Regions from separate parts of the Shewanella sp. Actino-trap-3 genome, predicted to be linked through region 2. Evidence: predicted binding sites of a transcription regulator. Region 2 holds the regulator's gene; each other region holds the start of a gene.
What was found. Region 2 encodes LexA, which represses DNA repair genes until DNA is damaged. Its sites were predicted from a motif close to TACTGTATNNNNATACAGTA; they were not measured.

Region 1 (4,630 bases), 2.3 Mb from region 2:
AATTAACGCTTTGTATTGGTAGTTAACTCGAGCAATGAATTGAACCCCGGTTGGCGTTAAGGATTTTTTCTCAATTTGACCAATAGCAATACCACGGTAGATGATAGCTGTCCCTTCGCTGACATCCTCACCATTTGCCGCAGTTAGGCTAAAATCAATCCCACCGAGAGCCGTTTGTTGATCTTCATACAGGGTATATTCATCGCCATTTACCGCTTTTTCGGTATCAGTGCCGCTATCAAAACTGATCCCGCCTGCTAAAATTGACGCAATACTTTCGGTACTGACTTTGATGCCAGCTAAAGAGGCATCAATCTTTAACCCCGAGACATTCCAAAAGTGGGAGTCTTTATTGACTAAATGAGCATATTGTTCTTGAACAAATGCACTGATAATAATTTGTTTGTTGCCGTGTAGACGGTAGCTGACCACACTGCCGACAGGCGCTTGACGGAAAAATACTGGCGAGCCAACATCAATAGATCCCAGTCGAGGTGATTTTAGCTCGATCATGAGCCCTTCAATGCCGGGGAGAATTGCCGGCGCTTCTCGCTCAGCTTCGAATTCGGTTGCAGAGCGCCCATCTCCTGGCTGAATGGCAATATAATTGCCTGAAAATAAGGTGTCTAATCCTTCGACTCCAGTAATACTCGCTTTGGGTTTGACTAACCAAAAAAGAGTATTTTTGTTTAAAAATGGATCGGCGCGATAATCCATTACCACTTTGACGTTAACCCCTCTGAGATCATCATCAATACCTATGTCGGTGACTTTACCTACCGACAAACCTTGGTATTTTACCAAGGTTTTACCAATATCGATCCCGGCGGCACTGGGGAAGTGGATCAAAACGTCAATGCCGGACTCATTAATGCTTTTTACTCCTAACCAAGCACCTAATATTAAGGCGACAACAGGCAATAACCATATTGGCGAGAATAATTTTTTCTTCACAACTTTAGGCGATTCAATTTGTGTCATTAGTGTGTTCCAAGCGGTCCCAGAGTAAACGAGTATCTAACACTCTTGCCGCGAGTTGAGTCAGTAAGATGACTAACGCAAACGCGGTAGCGGCAGGTGCAGGTTTTGCGTCTAATAGTTGCCCCATATTGACTAGGGCAACTGTTAATGAAATCACGAATAAATCAAGCATTGACCAACGGCCAATCCATTCAATGATATGAAAACCCACCATCAATTTTCTTTTTGATACTGGAAGGTTAAAGCTGATAGCCGTTAAATAGGTGGCCAAACCAATAATTTTTAGCCAAGGCACTAATATACTGGCAGTAAACACAATAATAGCAATCGGGAACATGCCCGTTTTGACCAGATGGCTAATACCACTAAAAATAGTGTCATGGGTAACCTCTCCCCGATTTGTCAGGAGGGTTATTGGGTAGATATTGGCGACAACAAGTAAAATTGTTGCGGTAACCAGTAAAGCCCAACTTTGCTGAATGCTGGCATAATTTCGACTACTTAACTGGCTAAAACAGCGTCGACAATGACTACTCGTCGTCAGATTAACCTTGCGACAAACGGGACATAAACATAAGCCCATTTTTTTCCCCTGCAAATGCGTGGGAGTATTCGCGGTCGGCGCGTCTTTAAACTCATCAACCGATTCGGTAGGGAGCAAGGTGGGTTTATCTGGGGGTGCAATAGGAAGATTAGTCATCAACATAGCCCCACATATGTTCTAGGTTATATTCACGTTGTAAAAATAAAATGATGATAAACAACATCGTAAAACAGAAGGTACCCATACCGAAATACACATCTGAAAAATCAGATAATTGGAATGCCGACACTAAAAAGCTAATCACATAAATTTCTAACATGGTCATTTGCGATATTAAGCCATGGTTTTTTAACAATGTGGTGTACGCTCTTTGCCAAAATGAACTGTGTAATTTTAGCTTTACAACGACAACCTGAGTCAGAATCGACAATATTAATAATCCAGGGGCGATAACAGCCGCAACCATGACGGCTAAGCCGACAACCCAATAACCTTCAGACCAAACTGTCACCGCGGCATGCATGACTGTTGTCGTGCGGACACTGCCAAGAAAGTGAATTTCTAATACAGGTAATAAATTAGCCGGAATAAAGATAACTAATGCTGCAATGCATAACGCCAGCATGCCATTAATAGAACAATAAGGAGAATCATAAAGAGCAGTATGACAACGAGGACAAAGCGCTCTAGCACTAGAGGGCAAGGCTCGTTTTCTCACCGCCAAATCACATGATTGGCATAACGTTATAGAATCATGATCATCAAATTCATGCATGAAGAATTAGTCTAATCCATTGTGAAACACATTATTGGGTAGCGAAGAGTTAAGCCTCTCTGCTTTGCCTTATATTGGCAGATAAATGAGTCTGTTGTTCAACAATCTCAATTTTCTGTGTTTGATAATATCAGAATAATCAGAACACTTGCATCATAAGTTAACTATGTGAGATTCTATGCACTGTATATAAAAACAGTGAGGATTACATCATGGCAGTGATAACCCAATTTGTCGTGGTCAGAGAAGGGGTGGAGAAGATGACATTTATATCGAAGAAAGAGGCTGATGCCTACGATAAGATGCTTGATATTTCCGATAACCTGGTGCCGTTTCTTATTAAGGCGGACCTCGGACTTGATGAAAATAAATGCGAACAACTGGCATTTTATCTAGCAAACAATAAAGATGAGCTTTCTAACTTGCTAAAAGGCATCGTACAGGTTAAAAACGCTCCTACAGCTAAAACCAAAAAGACTGCGGCTAAAAATACACCACTAGAATAGCGGCGTTAATCACTCTGTTTTCGAGTGAATGTCAGCTTAAGGAATGGAAATGAAAACCGAATTTTACCAAACATTAAATCGTCAAGCACAAGCTTTACTTGAAGGCGAAGATGATTTAATTGCGGCAATGGCAAATTTTTCAGCGTTGCTAAACGACAACTTAGCAGACCTCAACTGGGCTGGTTTTTATATCAAGCGTGGTGAGCAATTAGTACTAGGGCCTTTTCAAGGTAAAGTGGCTTGTACCCGTATCATTATGGGTAAAGGTGTATGTGGCACTGCTGCAGCGGAAAATAAAACCCAACGAGTGGCAGACGTGCATCAATTTGACGGCCATATAGCATGTGATTCTGCCAGTAACTCAGAAATAGTGATCCCTGTTAGACACGGCCATGAGGTTGTGGCAGTGTTAGATATCGACAGCCCATTATTGAATCGATTCGATCAAGATGATCAAATTGGTTTAGAATATATGGTAAAAAGCTTCGAAACTTGCCTATTTGGTTAAATAGCGAACAATTTTGATTAAATCATGGTCGCATTCGCTGTCGCGGGCTTTATAATATGCCGCTGTACGCATTTGTGCTGGATTTACTGATGATCGATGATTAAGCTGACAGTAAGTTTGGTTAAATTGTTAAGGTTTGTTTCTATGACTTTAGCAAACGAGCGGATAGTGATATTTTGTACGTTGAGCCTTAACAGTAAGGTTTAACGAAAGATGAACGACTGCATGGCAAATCTAATGCCGCATAATCAGTCCCTTTATTAACGTGGAAGTAAAAATGGAATCAACAGACAAGTTGACCGACACCAACGCAATTTTAGCGTATTTATATGAAACCTTTCCTTTATGCTTTATTGCTGAAGGCGAAACTAAACCATTAAAAATTGGTTTGTTTCAAGACTTGGCTGAACGGTTAGCTGATGATTCTAAAGTCAGTAAAACACAATTACGTGTAGCGCTTCGTCGTTACACAAGCAGCTGGCGCTACTTGAAAGGCGTTAAAGCGGGTGCCAAACGTATCGATCTTGAAGGTAATGAATGTGCTGAGTTAGAACAAGAACACATCGACCATGCTATTCTTACACTGAAAGAAAGCCAAGAGAAAGCCAAAGCCAAGCGTCAAGCGTTAGCGCCTAAAAAGCCTGCTAAGAAAGTTGCGCCTAAACGAGCCCCAGTGGTTAAGAAAGAACGTCCAGCTGCAGTAGTTGCGCCAGTCATTAAACTTGTGCCTGCAAAGCTTGAAGATTTGAAACAAAAGCAACGTGTGAATGTTAAATTAGGAGCCACACCAGTACCCGGTGTTGTGACTGATATTAATAAAGAAGATGTGCTTGTTCAGTTAGATACTGGTTTATCCATCAAAGTACGTGCAGAACACATACTATTATAGAAAATTTAAGGAGTACTTGTTGATGCGAAAACTTACCTTGGCCGCGTCAATTGCCTGTTTATTTGTCGGCTTTTCGGCATGGGCAATTTCACCAACGATTCAAATCAGCGAGTTACCTAAACTAGCACAAGAGCCACAGCATAAAGTGGCTAGCAAGCGAGTAACAACTTTGTTTACTCGCTCGCATTATCACCGTTTTAATCTCGATAATGCATTTTCTGAACAAATCTATTCTCGCTTCCTTGAGCAGCTTGATTATCGCCGTAATGTGCTGACTGCGGCAGACATTGCTAGCTTTAGTCAATATCAAAATCTGTTTGATAATATGCTCGAGTCAGGCAATATTAGCGCAGCATTTAAGATGTACGATGTGGTGCAAAAGCGTCGTTATGAACGTTTTTCTTACGCCTTGTCTTTGCTTGATAAA
Region 2 (4,630 bases):
TTTGGCCTCACGGCCATCAATTTGCTCTCTGGGGGTGGATAATGAGCTGTAAAATTCGATGTCTTTATCAAAATAGCTGTAGTGCCATTTCCACTGTGACCCAGTAATTTTGATGGTCAGATCGGCATCGCTGGGATCTTCCATGGCAATTAAGGTTTTAGTGGCTGGAATAGCCATTCCGATTAAGATAATGAAAGGGATGACGGTCCAAGCAATTTCCACTTTGGTACTTTCGTGAAAATTGGCCGCAACGGCACCTTTTGACTTGCGGTGATAAATCATCGAATAAATCATGATCCCAAACACCACTAACCCAATAGCACAACAGATGTAAAGAATCGTCATATGGAGGTCATAAACCTTACCACTGATATCTGTCACGCCTTGAGTCATGTTGAGGGGCATTTCTGTTGCCCCAAGCGGAAGTGCTACCCACACAACCAATAAAAAATACAACCATTGCTTCACAAGACTACTCCCCTGCTAATTGCAAAATAGCAACTACAAAGAAAAGTCACACAGTAAATCTCAGCTCTATGCAAACTCTTCGGTTCCCGAAAAAAGCTTGATGAACTCAAAGTACTTTGGTGGTTGTATACAGACTGTCTACGCTTTTATTGTTAGCTGTGCACCACACTTGTACCTACGACTGAACTTATCAATTTCTATTTGGATTATTTGTCTGGCAGTAATCTTGATTACTGTCATTTTATCCAATTAAGGATGAAAAATGTTTCATCCTTGTTAACCACATTACTTGTAGATTAAACATTGATCAAGATCACTTTGTTGGTAAATAGGCTAATAAAAGATGAAAAAAAGCCCTGAATTCAATGCAGGGCTTGGTAATTAAGGATTTATGCTTAGTGAAATGAGCAAAAATTACCTGCTTCATTTGTTAATGTAGAGTTAACAAATTGATGTTTGTGAGGTAAGTGAGCATTCACATCTTCAATTACCACGCCTAATGCTCGCGCGCTCTTAGCGACAATTTCCAATCGACGACTATCGCGAGCATCGAGTGAACTTGTCCAAGTAACCACTGCACTAGAAGTTCCGCTCGTGAGTGCTTTTTCCATGGCCCATAATGTTTCGACTTCATCTTTGGTGTGCACCAGTAAAATACGATCCATTCTCACTCCAGCACTGGCCAGCATATGCTTATAGCCTATGTGAGGTGGACTAATTAATACAACCCATCTGCCTTGCTGGCTCAACGTTGCCAGTTGGCTACACAATTGACTCAGTTCTGCTTCACCTTGGGTGACAGTTTGTAATGTTTGAATGGTTTGGTTGCCATGCAGATCTGTTTCAGTTAAATCTACCCATAAGCCTGGGTGACGTGGCGCTACGCCCATTAGTTTGTTCATGACCAATCTCCATTACGGATAACGCCAACTGCAAGCCCTTCGATGGTTAGGCTTTGGCAACTTAAATCTACTTTTATCGGGTTATAATCTTCATTTTCTGCATGCAGATAAATCATATTACCTTTTTGTTCAAATCGTTTTACGGTGACGTCATCATCAACACGCGCCACCACAACCTGACCATTACGCGCTTGTTGCATTTTATGTACAGCGAGCAAGTCGCCTTCTAAAATACCAATATTTTTCATGCTATCACCACGAACCCGTAATAAAAAATCTGCGGCGGGTTTAAACATATTTGGGTCAACTTGATAATATTGTTCTACATGCTCTTGCGCCAAAATAGGCTCTCCAGCAGCAACTTGTCCAATGAGTGGCAGACCGATTTCAAGCTGTTCTTCATGAGGTAAACGAATACCTCTCGAGGTACCAGGTATGATCTCGATAAAACCTTTTTTGGCTAATGCTTTTAAATGCTCTTCGGCGGCATTAGCACTTTTAAAGCCAAGACGACTCGCAATTTCAGCACGAGTGGGTGGCATACCTGTTTCGGTGATATTGTTTTTAATTAAGTCTAAAATTTCTGCTTGGCGCGGCGTTAACGGTCTCATGATGGTTCCTGTCTTTTTATACAGTGACTGTCATTATATACAGTGTTTTTGTTCGTGCAAGTATTAACCAACTCTTTTTTGTATATTGTTGGTCAAGTATCATTCAACAACCTGTTTCTATTAGTTATTGTGTATTGATTGTCTGATGTTATTTCCGATAGTGAGAACTCAAGCGTAAAGATAAATCGGTCTGATAGTGTAAGCAGGCTGGTTTCTGGTATCCTATACGACAATATTACAGTGGCTTATGTTGCGAAAATAACCATGTCAAAACCAGATTCAATATTTTTACGAGCGTTAAAATGGATTCAAAAATCGATGGTACTCACGGTTGTTGTGCCACATGATCCTTTTGACGATCTTAATTTAGATCCATCTAAACCTCTGATTTATGTTATGAAAACAGAATCAATCAGTGATGCCGCTGCATTAAGCGAAATCACTGAGAGCTTTGGTATGCCCAGTCCATATGAGCCACTGCAATTGGATGGCCTCAAAGTATCACGCATCGTTTGTCTTGAAGGCCGCAAACCGCTTTTTGGTAAACGCGAAAGCGGTGAAAAATTTATTAATAGTTTTACCAGTCTGTTAGCGCTTCATCGTCAATGTCCTGAGTTAGATATTCAGTTGGTGCCTGTGAGCCTTTATTGGGGCCGTACACCGGGTAAAGAAGATGACAGCATGAAAGCGGCTTTTTTTGAAAGGGAAAACCCGACCTGGCTGCGAAAATGGCTAATGATTTTGTTTCTAGGTCGCCACAATTTTGTTCAGTTTTCTAATGCATTATCGCTTCGTCTTATGGCTGATGAACACGGTACCGATAAAAGAATTGCTCACAAATTGATCCGTGTTGCGCGAGTGCATTTCCGCCGTCAACGCAAAGTGATGACAGGGCAGCAATTACCGAATCGGCAAGTGCTTTTTGCGTCGTTACTTAAATCTGATGCAATCAAGAAAGCCATTGAAGAAGAGTCGGTAAACAAAAAAGTATCTGTCGAGAAAGCCCGTGAAACCGCCATTGAATACCTTGATGAAATTGCCGCTGACTATTCTGATAGTTTTGTGCGCATTGCCGAGCGCTTCCTCACCTGGTTATGGAACAAATTATACAGTGGTATCAATATCAAAGGTGCAGAACAGATAAGGCAGTTACATCATGACGGCCATGAAATTGTCTATGTGCCTTGTCATCGTAGTCATATGGATTACTTACTCTTGTCATATATTTTGTATTATCAGGGTATGGTTCCACCGCACATTGCAGCCGGTATTAATCTTAACTTTTGGCCTGCTGGGCCTATGTTCCGTCGTGGCGGAGCATTCTTTATCCGTCGTAGTTTTAATGGCAAAAAGCTCTATACCGCAGTATTTCGTGAATACTTAGATCAGTTATTTGCTAAGGGCTATTCGGTCGAGTATTTCACTGAAGGTGGTCGTTCTCGTACCGGGCGTTTGCTAGCGCCTAAAACCGGTATGTTAGCGATGACTATTAATAGTGTGTTACGTGGCATTGAACGCCCTGTGACCTTAGTGCCTGTGTATTTAGGTTATGACCATGTGATGGAAGTGGCCACTTACCATAAAGAATTAAGCGGTAAGAAAAAGAAAAAAGAATCTGTTTGGCAGTTATTTGGGGCTCTGCGTAAATTAGGCAATTTTGGCCAAGGTTATGTGAACTTTGGTGAGCCGATTAATTTACAACATTTCTTAAACGAGCAGGCGCCAGAATGGCGTAAAGAGATTGCGAACGATCCTGATCAGAAACCATCATGGTTTACCCCATCGGTCAACTTACTAGCCAATCGTGTGATGACCAATATCAACGGCGCTGCTGCGGCCAGCTCGGTGACATTGACCAGTTTAGTGTTATTGGCATCAGAGCAAAATGCATTAGAAAGAAGCCAGTTAGAACGTCAGCTTGATTTGTATTTAGCATTACTTAACACAGTGCCTTATACCCATTACGCATCCGTTGCAGAGGGTAATGGCAAGTCAATTGTTGATCATTGTCTGTCGTTAAATAAGTTTGTCAGTACTAAGGACCTTATTGGCGAGATAATTTCGGTTGATGAAAAAGTTGCTATTACCATGAGTTATTACCGTAATAATATTATTCATTTAATGGCATTACCTTCACTCATCGCCAGTTGTTTAGTGCACTATGATGTGTGCGATCGCACCCGAATCCATGCCATAGTGATGGATTTTTACCCATTACTTAAAGCTGAACTTTTTATGGGTATTGATGATGTTCCTAAACATGTAGATTGCATTTTAGACTTTATGGTTGAACAAGGTCTGTTGAGCGGTAGCGATCAGTTGGTGATCACGCCTCACCATATTACTCAACTGTTACTGCTTGCTGAAACCATCAATGAGACGTTGCAACGCTATGCCATTATCTTTAATTTACTGGCGATAAATCCGGAGCTTGAGCGTTCAGGATTGGAAACCGATAGTCATATGTTAGCCCAACGTTTAGGGGCTCTACATGGCATTACCGCACCAGAATTTTATGATAAAAAGTTGTATAACACCTTGAGCGTGAAACTAAAAGAATTGGGATATTTATGCAGTGTCGAGAATCGTTCTGAAGTGATAAGAATTCGAGATAATGCCAATAAATTACTCAGTTCTTCAGTAAGACAA
Region 3 (4,630 bases), 2.7 Mb from region 2:
ACCTAGTGTTGGTGAACCTGGGAAACGCTTACCATCGATAAGTACTAGGGTACGGCTTGAACCAGCGCCACGTAAGTTGATCGTTGCTTGCGATTGTGCAGAACTACCTGAACGCTCAGAGAATGAACCGAAAGAGTTTAAGTTACTGTTACGAAGTGCGTCAGCAACTGTAAAGTTACCTTCCATCTTCATATCTTCAGTTGTAATAACGGTAACTGGCGAAGCGCCTTCAAGGTCAGAACGCTTAATACGTGAACCAGTTACCTCGATACGTTCTACTTTTGCGCCATCTTCAGCAGCAAAAGCTACTGGTGCAGCGAATGCAGTTGCAGTTGCAGCTACACCACCGATCAGTGCTAAGCGCACTGATTTAGCTAATACGTTCTTATGCATTGTCTATCTCCCTGGACTTTTATGTCTTTCTTATAATATTGACGACCATTTTAGGTGTCTATCGAATGAGGGCTTGCAACGAATTGACTACAAACACTCAATTGCAGGTGCAATAAAATCACATTTAATACAACTAATCAACATTTGAAACACCATAAGCGCAAAAGTTAATCAGATGTAACAACTAAAGCTGTTAATAAATATGAACAGCTAGTTTTTATCAATTTAAACAACAACTTGAAATAAATCATGTTCAAATAAAATAAATATCCAAATCCAAATAAAAACCTAACATCATGTTTTGCTTTTGATTTATTCGAAGTTGATATTTTTATTATTATGGCGAACATAAAAATGTTAACTGTTCATAATAGGGATAAGTAGCAGTTGTTTAACATTTTGTATCCGGCGGGATCTATCATGACTTTAGATAGTCAGATTTCAGCTATCAAACGATGCTTAACCCCCCTGTACTTAATAAATTGTTAATTAATACAAAGAAAAAGACAGCTCATTTTATCTCGCGCTAAAAGACATAAAGTAGAGGCTTAGGTTAGTAAACTTAAAGCAATATGAGTTGATTATTTACCAGTGAGTCAAAGCTATGTCCACACAGTTGCAAAATAGGCTCTGCGATGGGTTTAATTTGTTTACTAATGTAATATTCATAATCAATATTTTGTGTCTTTGCTTCAATGGCTTGGGCACCAGTAAGAGTCATGATGTAGCGGATTTGTTGACCTTTTCGAGTAACGTTGACGTCGCCTAAAATTTCACCAAGCTGTTTAGCCGCTTTTACATGGGGTGATGATTTAGCGGTATAATCTTCAACGTTGCGTCTTAAGCGCTTTTTAAAAATGAGTTCATCGTCTCTGGCACCATTGTTAATGGCCGCGATCTCATTGCTCAGGTAATCAATGATATCCTCACCTTTGAAAAACAGTTCATACAAATGATATTGCATCCTACGCGCTATCGGGCTCCAATCACTTCTCACCTGCTCCATGCCTTTAAAAGTCAGCTTCAATTGTTGCTCATCATTGAACACCGCACCGACATAACGCTTTTTGCTGCCTTCATCTGAGCCCCTAAGCGTGGGCATAATAAACTGTTCAAAATGTGTTTCAAATTCGAGTTCTAGATAACTGCTTAATTGGTATTCTTGTGCGCACCAATCAAGCCAACGTTGAGTAATTGATACCGACAGGTGTTTACCGACGGCTTGAATATCTTTGATGCCATGATTATTCCCTAACCACACAAATGTGGAATCAGTATCACCATAAATCACCTGATAGCCGCATTCTTCTATCCATTGTTTGGTCAGTTTCATTATTTGATGACCGCGCATGGTAATAGAACTGGCTAATTTTGCATCATGAAATACGCAGCCTCGAGAGCCAAGCACGCCATATAATGAATTCATAATAATTTTTATCGCTTGCGATAAAGGGGCATTTTTATCACGTTTAGCCCGCTCTCTTTGTTCTGCAAGGCTGGCGACTAATGCCGGTAAAATGGGCTTGTCCCGGCTAAATTTAGCGCCTAAATAGCCATCCACGGCGGTGGTATCATTATGTAAATTTGTCGCATGTAACCCTTCGACTAAGCCTTTAGGATCGATAAGGAATGTTCTGATAATCGACGGATACAGGCTTTTAAAGTCTAATACTAAGACATCTTTATAATAACCCGGGATAGAGGACATCACATAGCCGCCAGGGCTTTCTAACCCTTCACTTGCGGGGAATGCTGGTGCCACAAAGCCACTTCGATGTAAGTGTGGTAGATACAAATGATAAAATGCCGCAATCGATGCGCCAACGCGGCCAAACTCCAAGCCGGTTAACTTAGCGCGTTCAAGTGCAAAATCTAATAGCTGGGTTTTTTCAAAAATATCCCACACTAAGCGACAATCAGTCATGTTATAAAAAGCCAGTGCATTTTTATCTTGCTCAAACAAATGAGTAATTTGTTGACCACGATTTTCAACATGGTCAATGGCTTTACCTTCAGCCAATAATTGCCGCGAAACCGTCTCTAACGAAAAGCTATCAAATTGATAAAACGCGGCTTTAAGCCAATCAATACCATCTAAGACTACACGCCCAGGTAGAGATAATGTCTCAGGTCGATATTTGTCGGCCACTTTCCAACTCAGTTCGCTATTACCTCGGCCTATGATTAATGGAATTTGATGTAAAACACAGCGTTTGAACAACAAGGCTAAATCAAAGGTCACCACAGCCCAGCCGATAATAATATCGGGATCATAGTCGCTAAACCACGCAATTAATCGATGGATAAGTTCAACTTCATCCTTAACCCAAATGATAAAGTCATGACACTCTGGTTGTGGTTCGCCCACCATAAACACGCATTGATAATCGGCACCATACAAACCAACCGAATAGAGTTCGCCGGCAAAACTGCACTCAAAATCCAACGAAATCATCTTCAACGGTATCGAGGCAAGTGGGTTTGTGGGCATTTTTCTGGCACGATTAATCGATAACACTGGAATGGTTGAAGCGGGATTAACCTCTTGATAATGCCCTATGCATTCAATATCTAAGGCGATAAAACGCTCAATAAGGTAGCGTTGCTCAGGCCTTATATCGGCTTCAAATAAACTAATACCGACATCATTAGCAATGCGACTGAGTAATTTTAATTGCGTATTTGACTTAAGATACAAGGCACTAATGGGCTCATGGGCAAAGCTCATCAGTGATATCGATTGCGCTTTAAGCGCAAAACCGACGGTGTTAATTAATTGATTGACATCTTGTTGACGGCAAAAACATATCACCTCACTGTGATAAAGTTCTGCTAAGACAGGACCCTGAGCGGTTTTGATATAATACTGGAGGACTAATTGCCCATGACGATAAATGGCATGGCGAGTTAATACTTGTCCCATCACATTGGTATAAGTAGGTTGATGATTTGTCGGCTTCACTACGGGTTTGAATTCCTGCACAAGTTTACTCAATTTGATTTATTACTTCGTGGCATGCTAATTCACTGTTATTATGTACAGCATAATTCAGTCTATGTAGAAATCATACTTCCTATGCTAGCGGATAATATAAAAAGTCAAATTCGCACCATTTATAAAGAAATTGCCGCATCTATGCCGCAATTTCGTTCTCGTCGCGAACAAAACTATATGGTAGCGGAAATATCTAAAACTTTAGCAGGTGAGTATGACAAAGACCGTCGTATTATTGTGGTTGAGGCGGGTACGGGTATTGGTAAATCCTTGTCCTATATATTAGGCACGATACCTTTAGCTATCGCCAGTAAAAAGAAAGTCTGCATTGCCAGTGCAACCGTAGCACTTCAAGAACAATTACTGCATAAGGATCTGCCTTATTTTTTACAACAATCAGGTATTGAGTTTAAGTTTGGTTTAGTCAAAGGTCGTCAACGCTATGTGTGTTTAGCCAAACTTGAAGCCATGATTGGTGCACAAGACAGCTCACAAATAGCCATGTGGCAAACTAAACCCGATCAGAGTCAAATTAATGAATTACAAAAATTACATCAAGATTTTCATCAAAAACGCTGGAATGGCGAAATAGATACCTTAGAGCATCCTATTCCTGATTTTTTATGGCAACAAATTTGTTGTGATAAGCACAGTTGCCATCGTCAAGTGTCGGCTCACCATAATTGTCCGTTTCATAAAGCCCGTGAAGATGTCGACACTTGGGATGTATTAATTGTTAACCACAGCCTGCTATTTGCCGATTTAGAGCTCGGCGGTGGCGTCATTTTACCTGAACCAGAAGACATGTTTTATGTCATCGACGAAGCTCATCACCTGCCCCTTGTTGCCAGAGATTTCTCCAGTGCGCAAGCGACACTGCGGGGAGCATGCGATTGGTTAGATAAGGCATCAAAAACCTGTTCAAAATTACAAAATCAACTTAAAACCACCCATATTATCGCTCCAGTTCAAGCGATGCTCGATCACGCCACAGAATTAACCAATTTACTGACCCAAGTTGCTCATTATTGTGATACTCAACCCCAGCTATTTGCCAATCCTGAATCTAGGCTTCGTTTTGAACACGGTAAGTTACCGCAATCATTATTAATACAGGCAGAAAATCTTGCCACGGCATCCGGCGCCGCGGTAAAGCAATTTAATAAAGTGGTCTCAGTCTTAAATGAAGCCATCAAAGATGGTGAGGTGCCTAAACATCAGTCGGAAGGGTTATTGTCTGAA
Region 4 (4,630 bases), 1.3 Mb from region 2:
CCAGGTCAGCAAGAACGTAAAAAATCAGTACGTCGTAAATTGAACGCAATTAATACTGAGTTCAAAGGTAAAAACGTATTACTGGTTGATGATTCAATCGTTCGTGGCACCACGTCTGAGCAGATCATTGAAATGGCGCGTGAAGCCGGGGCAAAGAAAGTGTATTTTGCTTCAGCAGCCCCTGAAATCCGTTTTCCTAACGTGTACGGAATTGATATGCCGACCTCTAATGAGTTGATTGCTCATGGTCGTGATGCTGACGAAATTGCCAAAATCATTGGTGCCGATGGCATTATTTTCCAAGACTTGAGCGACTTAATTGAAGCCGTAAGAATGGAAAATCCAGAGATTAAGCGTTTTGAAACATCAGTGTTCGACGGTCATTATATTACCAATGACGTTGACCAAGCTTACTTGGATCATTTAACCCAATTACGTAACGATGATGCCAAAGCTAATCGCTCAAAGGACATAGGCACTAATTTAGAAATGCACAATGAGTGTCATCCATAAGTTAACCACTGTTTGTTAGTGATAAAAACCAGCATAATTTATGCTGGTTTTTTTTGCTTTAAAAGACTAAGAACTAGGTCGCTTCGCGGCTAGAGGCTATAAGAGTGATAACAAGCGAACGCTGCGCCTAGATGCCTAGCTACTAGGACGCTTCGCTGCTAGAGGCTATAAGAGCGATAACAAGCGATGACGAGCGATAAAGATCGATAACAAGCGAACGAGCAGGAAGCAGCCCGCCCTAGCATCTAGGTGTTTAATTGCTCATATCGTTGTTTCCGTAAGCGAAGCGTTCCTTCTTTTGTGTTGTTATGCTTTTATAGCCGCGAAGCGAACTAGCAGGACGTAGTCCGTTCTAGCGTCTAGGCTTTTTATCGCTTTATCGTGGTTACCGTAAGCGAAGCGTTCCTTCTTTTTGTGCTGTTATGCTTTTATAGCCGCGAAGCGACCTAGCAGGACGCAGTCCGCTCTAGGGTCTAGGCTTTTCGCTGTTATGCTTTTATTGTAATGATTTACGCCGATAAGGGGTTAATTATTTCATATTTGCAGCTTGGCGTATTTAACGCTAATCTATACTGTAAATTTATACAGTTAAGTGGCGCAGTTCGGTTTGTCATATTGAACGCTAACGCCCCAACAGTGGATTATGATTTTATATATTGCTGAAAAACCCAGTCTAGGTCGTGCGATTGCCGATGTGTTGCCAAAGCCACATAAAAAAGGTGATGGCTATATCATTGCCGCCAATGGTGATTGCGTGTCATGGTGTATTGGCCATTTATTAGAGCAAGCCGAGCCTGATGCGTACGATGATGCATTTAAGTCGTGGAAACTCGAGCATTTGCCAATTGTCCCGCAAACGTGGAAGTTGCAGCCCAAACCCAAAACGCGCAGTCAACTTACGGTGTTGCGTAAACTGGTAAAGCAAGCATCATCGATAATTAATGCTGGCGATCCAGATAGAGAAGGGCAGTTGCTGGTCGATGAAGTGATTTCTTATTTGGGCGTAAAGGGTGACAAGCTTAACCAGGTACAGCGGCTGTTAATCAGCGACTTAAACCCCCAAGCGGTCAAACGTGCGCTAGGGCAGTTACGCAGCAATCGTGAGTTTATTCCTTTATCGACTTCTGCATTAGCCCGCAGCCGTGCTGATTGGCTGTATGGCATGAACATGACCCGCGCATATACCATTCAAGGGCGTAAGGTCGGTTATCAGGGCGTATTATCAGTTGGCCGAGTTCAAACCCCTTTGCTTGGGTTAGTCGTACGCCGCGATGAAGAAATTGCTGCATTTACCTCAAAACCTTTTTATGAAGTGTTAGCGCATTTGCTGACCGATCAGCAACAAGGTTTTAGTGCTAAATGGAAGCCTAGTGAGGCTTGCCAGCCCTATATGGACGAAGATGGACGGGTATTAGCTAAAGGCTTAGCCGAAAATGTGGTTGCCCGCATTAATGGTAAACCCGCTGAAGTGACAAAACTTGAAGCCAAAGATAAGCGCCAAAACCCGCCATTACCTTATAGTTTATCAGCACTGCAAATCGATGCCGCAAAACGCTTTGGGCTATCGGCGAAAGAGGTGCTTGATACCTGCCAAAGTTTGTATGAAAAACATAAATTGATTACTTATCCGCGCTCAGACAGTCGCTATTTACCTAAAGAGCAGCATACTTTGGCACCGAAAGTATTGAATGCTGTGCTCAAAGGCGTTTCTGCCTTGGTTGATGGTTGCGACTCACCTAATGCCAAGCTTAAATCTAAAGCGTGGGATGACAGTAAAGTGGATGCTCACCATGCCATTGTGCCTACCGAGAAAGTGGCTAACTTAGCTGCACTATCAGGTAATGAAGCAAAGTTGTACCAACATGTTGCGCGGCAATATTTAGCCCAGTTTTATCCCGCTTATATTTATGCAGAAACCGCAGTTGAAGTGACGATTGCTGGTGGCTTGTTTACCACTAAAGCGCGTCAAGACAAAAGCTTAGGCTGGAAACAGCTCTTTAAACGGGCAGCCACAGCAAATCAAGCTAATAACAGTCAAGCGAATACTGGTTCAACTCACAGTGAAGACGATAACGACGATGCCGTTCAGTCGTTACCGCCATTGGTTAACGGGCAGGTGTTGCATTGTCAGCGTGGTGAATTATTGGAGAAAACGACTCAAGCGCCGAAGCATTTTACCGACGCCACATTATTAGGTGCCATGACCGGAATTAGTCGTTATGTTACTGATAGTGAAATTAAGAAAATCCTCAAAGAAACCGACGGCCTAGGCACCGAAGCGACTCGTGCTGGGATTATTGAATTATTATTTAAGCGTGGATACCTTATTCGGCAAGGTAAATCGATATTGGCCACTCCGGTTGGCACTGGCTTGATCCGCAGCTTACCAGAATCAGCAACTACACCTGACATGACCGCGTTATGGGAAAATAACCTTGATGCCATCAGCCAAAAAAGACTGAAGTACGATGCGTTTATGCAGCCATTACTCAGCCAGTTAGATGGTTTAATAACCCAAGCATCGAGCCAGTTACCATCAGCATTACAAGGTGTCGCCAGTACCACACCGAAACGCAGTTTTAAAAAGCCTTATAAAAAGAAAGCTAAATCGAAAAGCTAAGAGGGTAACAAGTGGTGAAAAGCGATAACGAACGGTGACAAGCGAACGCTGCGCTTTTTTGTTAAGTCAAAAGTCTAGGCGCTAGGTCACTTCGCGGCTAGAGGCTATACAAGCAAAGTTAAACATTGGCGACTCACCAATGAAAACACTTGAGAATAACGGCGAGAGTATATACCTGGCGAAATCTGCTGCGTTAAATCAATCATATGTCCTAAGACTAAATATCTAGAGAGTCATTGATTGATAAAACCTATCTTTATTTTGTTTGAATCGTCATAAAAGGTTATCGTCATCTAAGTTGAAAGAAACTAGGCTCATTAACGATAAAAATGAGTGGCGTTGATAGTTTCTGTTAACCAAAGGAGTGATAAAAAATGGGCAATATGTCATCTACATCATTTTTACGCCTGTGCCATCATTATCAATTATAACTATTTACCATATCGTTTATCACTGATTTTGCACTAGCACTATCGGTGTTAGGACCTGCTAATATTATAAATTCACTACACACTTATGCATCTATTATAAGTCACTGATTAATATCGTTTGCTACTCTTGGGTAGTACCGGCAATGCTTATCCTATGATGTTAAAAATTGCGCAAATGGATTAGCAGTCCTACATATAGTGTCAGTAGACCCATAGTAAGAAATTTTTTTCGTCTTGGTATTATTTTCAAAAAAGTCACTATTTAACAGGAGCTTGGTTACAATCATTCGTTCGAGATCATCAATTTTCCCGTGTAAATTTTCATCAAACCCGGATGCGACTCGAATTACTGGGTCTAAAACCGAGAAAATATGGGTTTTTAAGGCTATGTCATATCGCTCAACAAAAAAATCTTCTGAAAATTGCTTGATATCAGTCTGAGAAATAATCCTCCCAGGAAGGGTTTTAGTTAATATATTTTCAACAAAAGCGCTTAGACGGCTCTTACTATCTAGCACATAAACACCTAAAGGCAATGTAGCAACAATGGCAGTGCCAACACATATTTTGAGAAATTTACGACGTTCAATAGCGTTATTCATAATATCTATACCAATTTATCTGCCGCTCTTAACGACATAGCAGCGACGGTTAAACTTGGGTTAGCAGGTGGGCAGGTTGTAAATGTAGAGCTGCCAACAACGATAAGATTGCTCATCTTATGATGCAAAGAGTTACCATCAACAACGAATCTTGTCGCATCATTTCCTGCTCGTAGAGAACATTGAATATGTGATTCTGTCGGTCTTTCCCTTAGAGAAACTATCTTCTCAACCGGCAGAGGAGCTAATACTTTTGAAATATTATCATGAACATACTGTAATCCTGCTCTAGCATAAGAAGATACACTTGCATGAGTTACATAAGCTTGACCTCGGGCATTGAGTGTCACTCTATTGCTATTTTGTGGTAAGTCCTCAATGGCAACCATCAGTGGAAGAACTTGGCGCCAACGGCCCTCTTCTAAACGCAAACCATGTTTGATCCGATTTTCAAAATAAAATAA

Region 1: CXF80_RS02790 (YebG family protein) is a predicted target of LexA. The motif match lies at 2,482-2,501, and genes of this name have one in related genera.
Region 3: dinG (ATP-dependent DNA helicase DinG) is a predicted target of LexA. The motif match lies at 3,419-3,438, and genes of this name have one in related genera.
Region 4: CXF80_RS06845 (DNA topoisomerase III) is a predicted target of LexA. The motif match lies at 1,084-1,103, and genes of this name have one in related genera.

What each region holds. Positions count from the first base shown of each region.
Region 1 is NZ_PJCE01000001.1:625,643-630,272, forward strand. It holds gene CXF80_RS02775 (MlaD family protein) at 1-981, opposite strand, end outside; gene CXF80_RS02780 (paraquat-inducible protein A) at 968-1,564, opposite strand; gene CXF80_RS02785 (paraquat-inducible protein A) at 1,674-2,300, opposite strand; gene CXF80_RS02790 (YebG family protein) at 2,513-2,806, shown strand; gene CXF80_RS02795 (GAF domain-containing protein) at 2,856-3,314, shown strand; gene proQ (RNA chaperone ProQ) at 3,592-4,203, shown strand; gene prc (carboxy terminal-processing peptidase) at 4,226-4,630, shown strand, end outside.
Region 2 is NZ_PJCE01000001.1:2,900,629-2,905,258, reverse strand. It holds gene coxB (cytochrome c oxidase subunit II) at 1-468, opposite strand, end outside; gene CXF80_RS12415 (cell division inhibitor SulA) at 864-1,370, opposite strand; gene lexA (transcriptional repressor LexA) at 1,367-1,981, opposite strand; gene plsB (glycerol-3-phosphate 1-O-acyltransferase PlsB) at 2,246-4,630, shown strand, end outside.
Region 3 is NZ_PJCE01000001.1:173,203-177,832, reverse strand. It holds gene CXF80_RS00810 (TonB-dependent receptor domain-containing protein) at 1-393, opposite strand, end outside; gene CXF80_RS00805 (DNA polymerase II) at 956-3,355, opposite strand; gene dinG (ATP-dependent DNA helicase DinG) at 3,470-4,630, shown strand, end outside.
Region 4 is NZ_PJCE01000001.1:1,596,081-1,600,710, reverse strand. It holds gene purF (amidophosphoribosyltransferase) at 1-513, shown strand, start outside; gene CXF80_RS06845 (DNA topoisomerase III) at 1,157-3,133, shown strand; gene CXF80_RS06840 (hypothetical protein) at 3,717-4,166, opposite strand; gene CXF80_RS06835 (GMC oxidoreductase) at 4,172-4,630, opposite strand, start outside.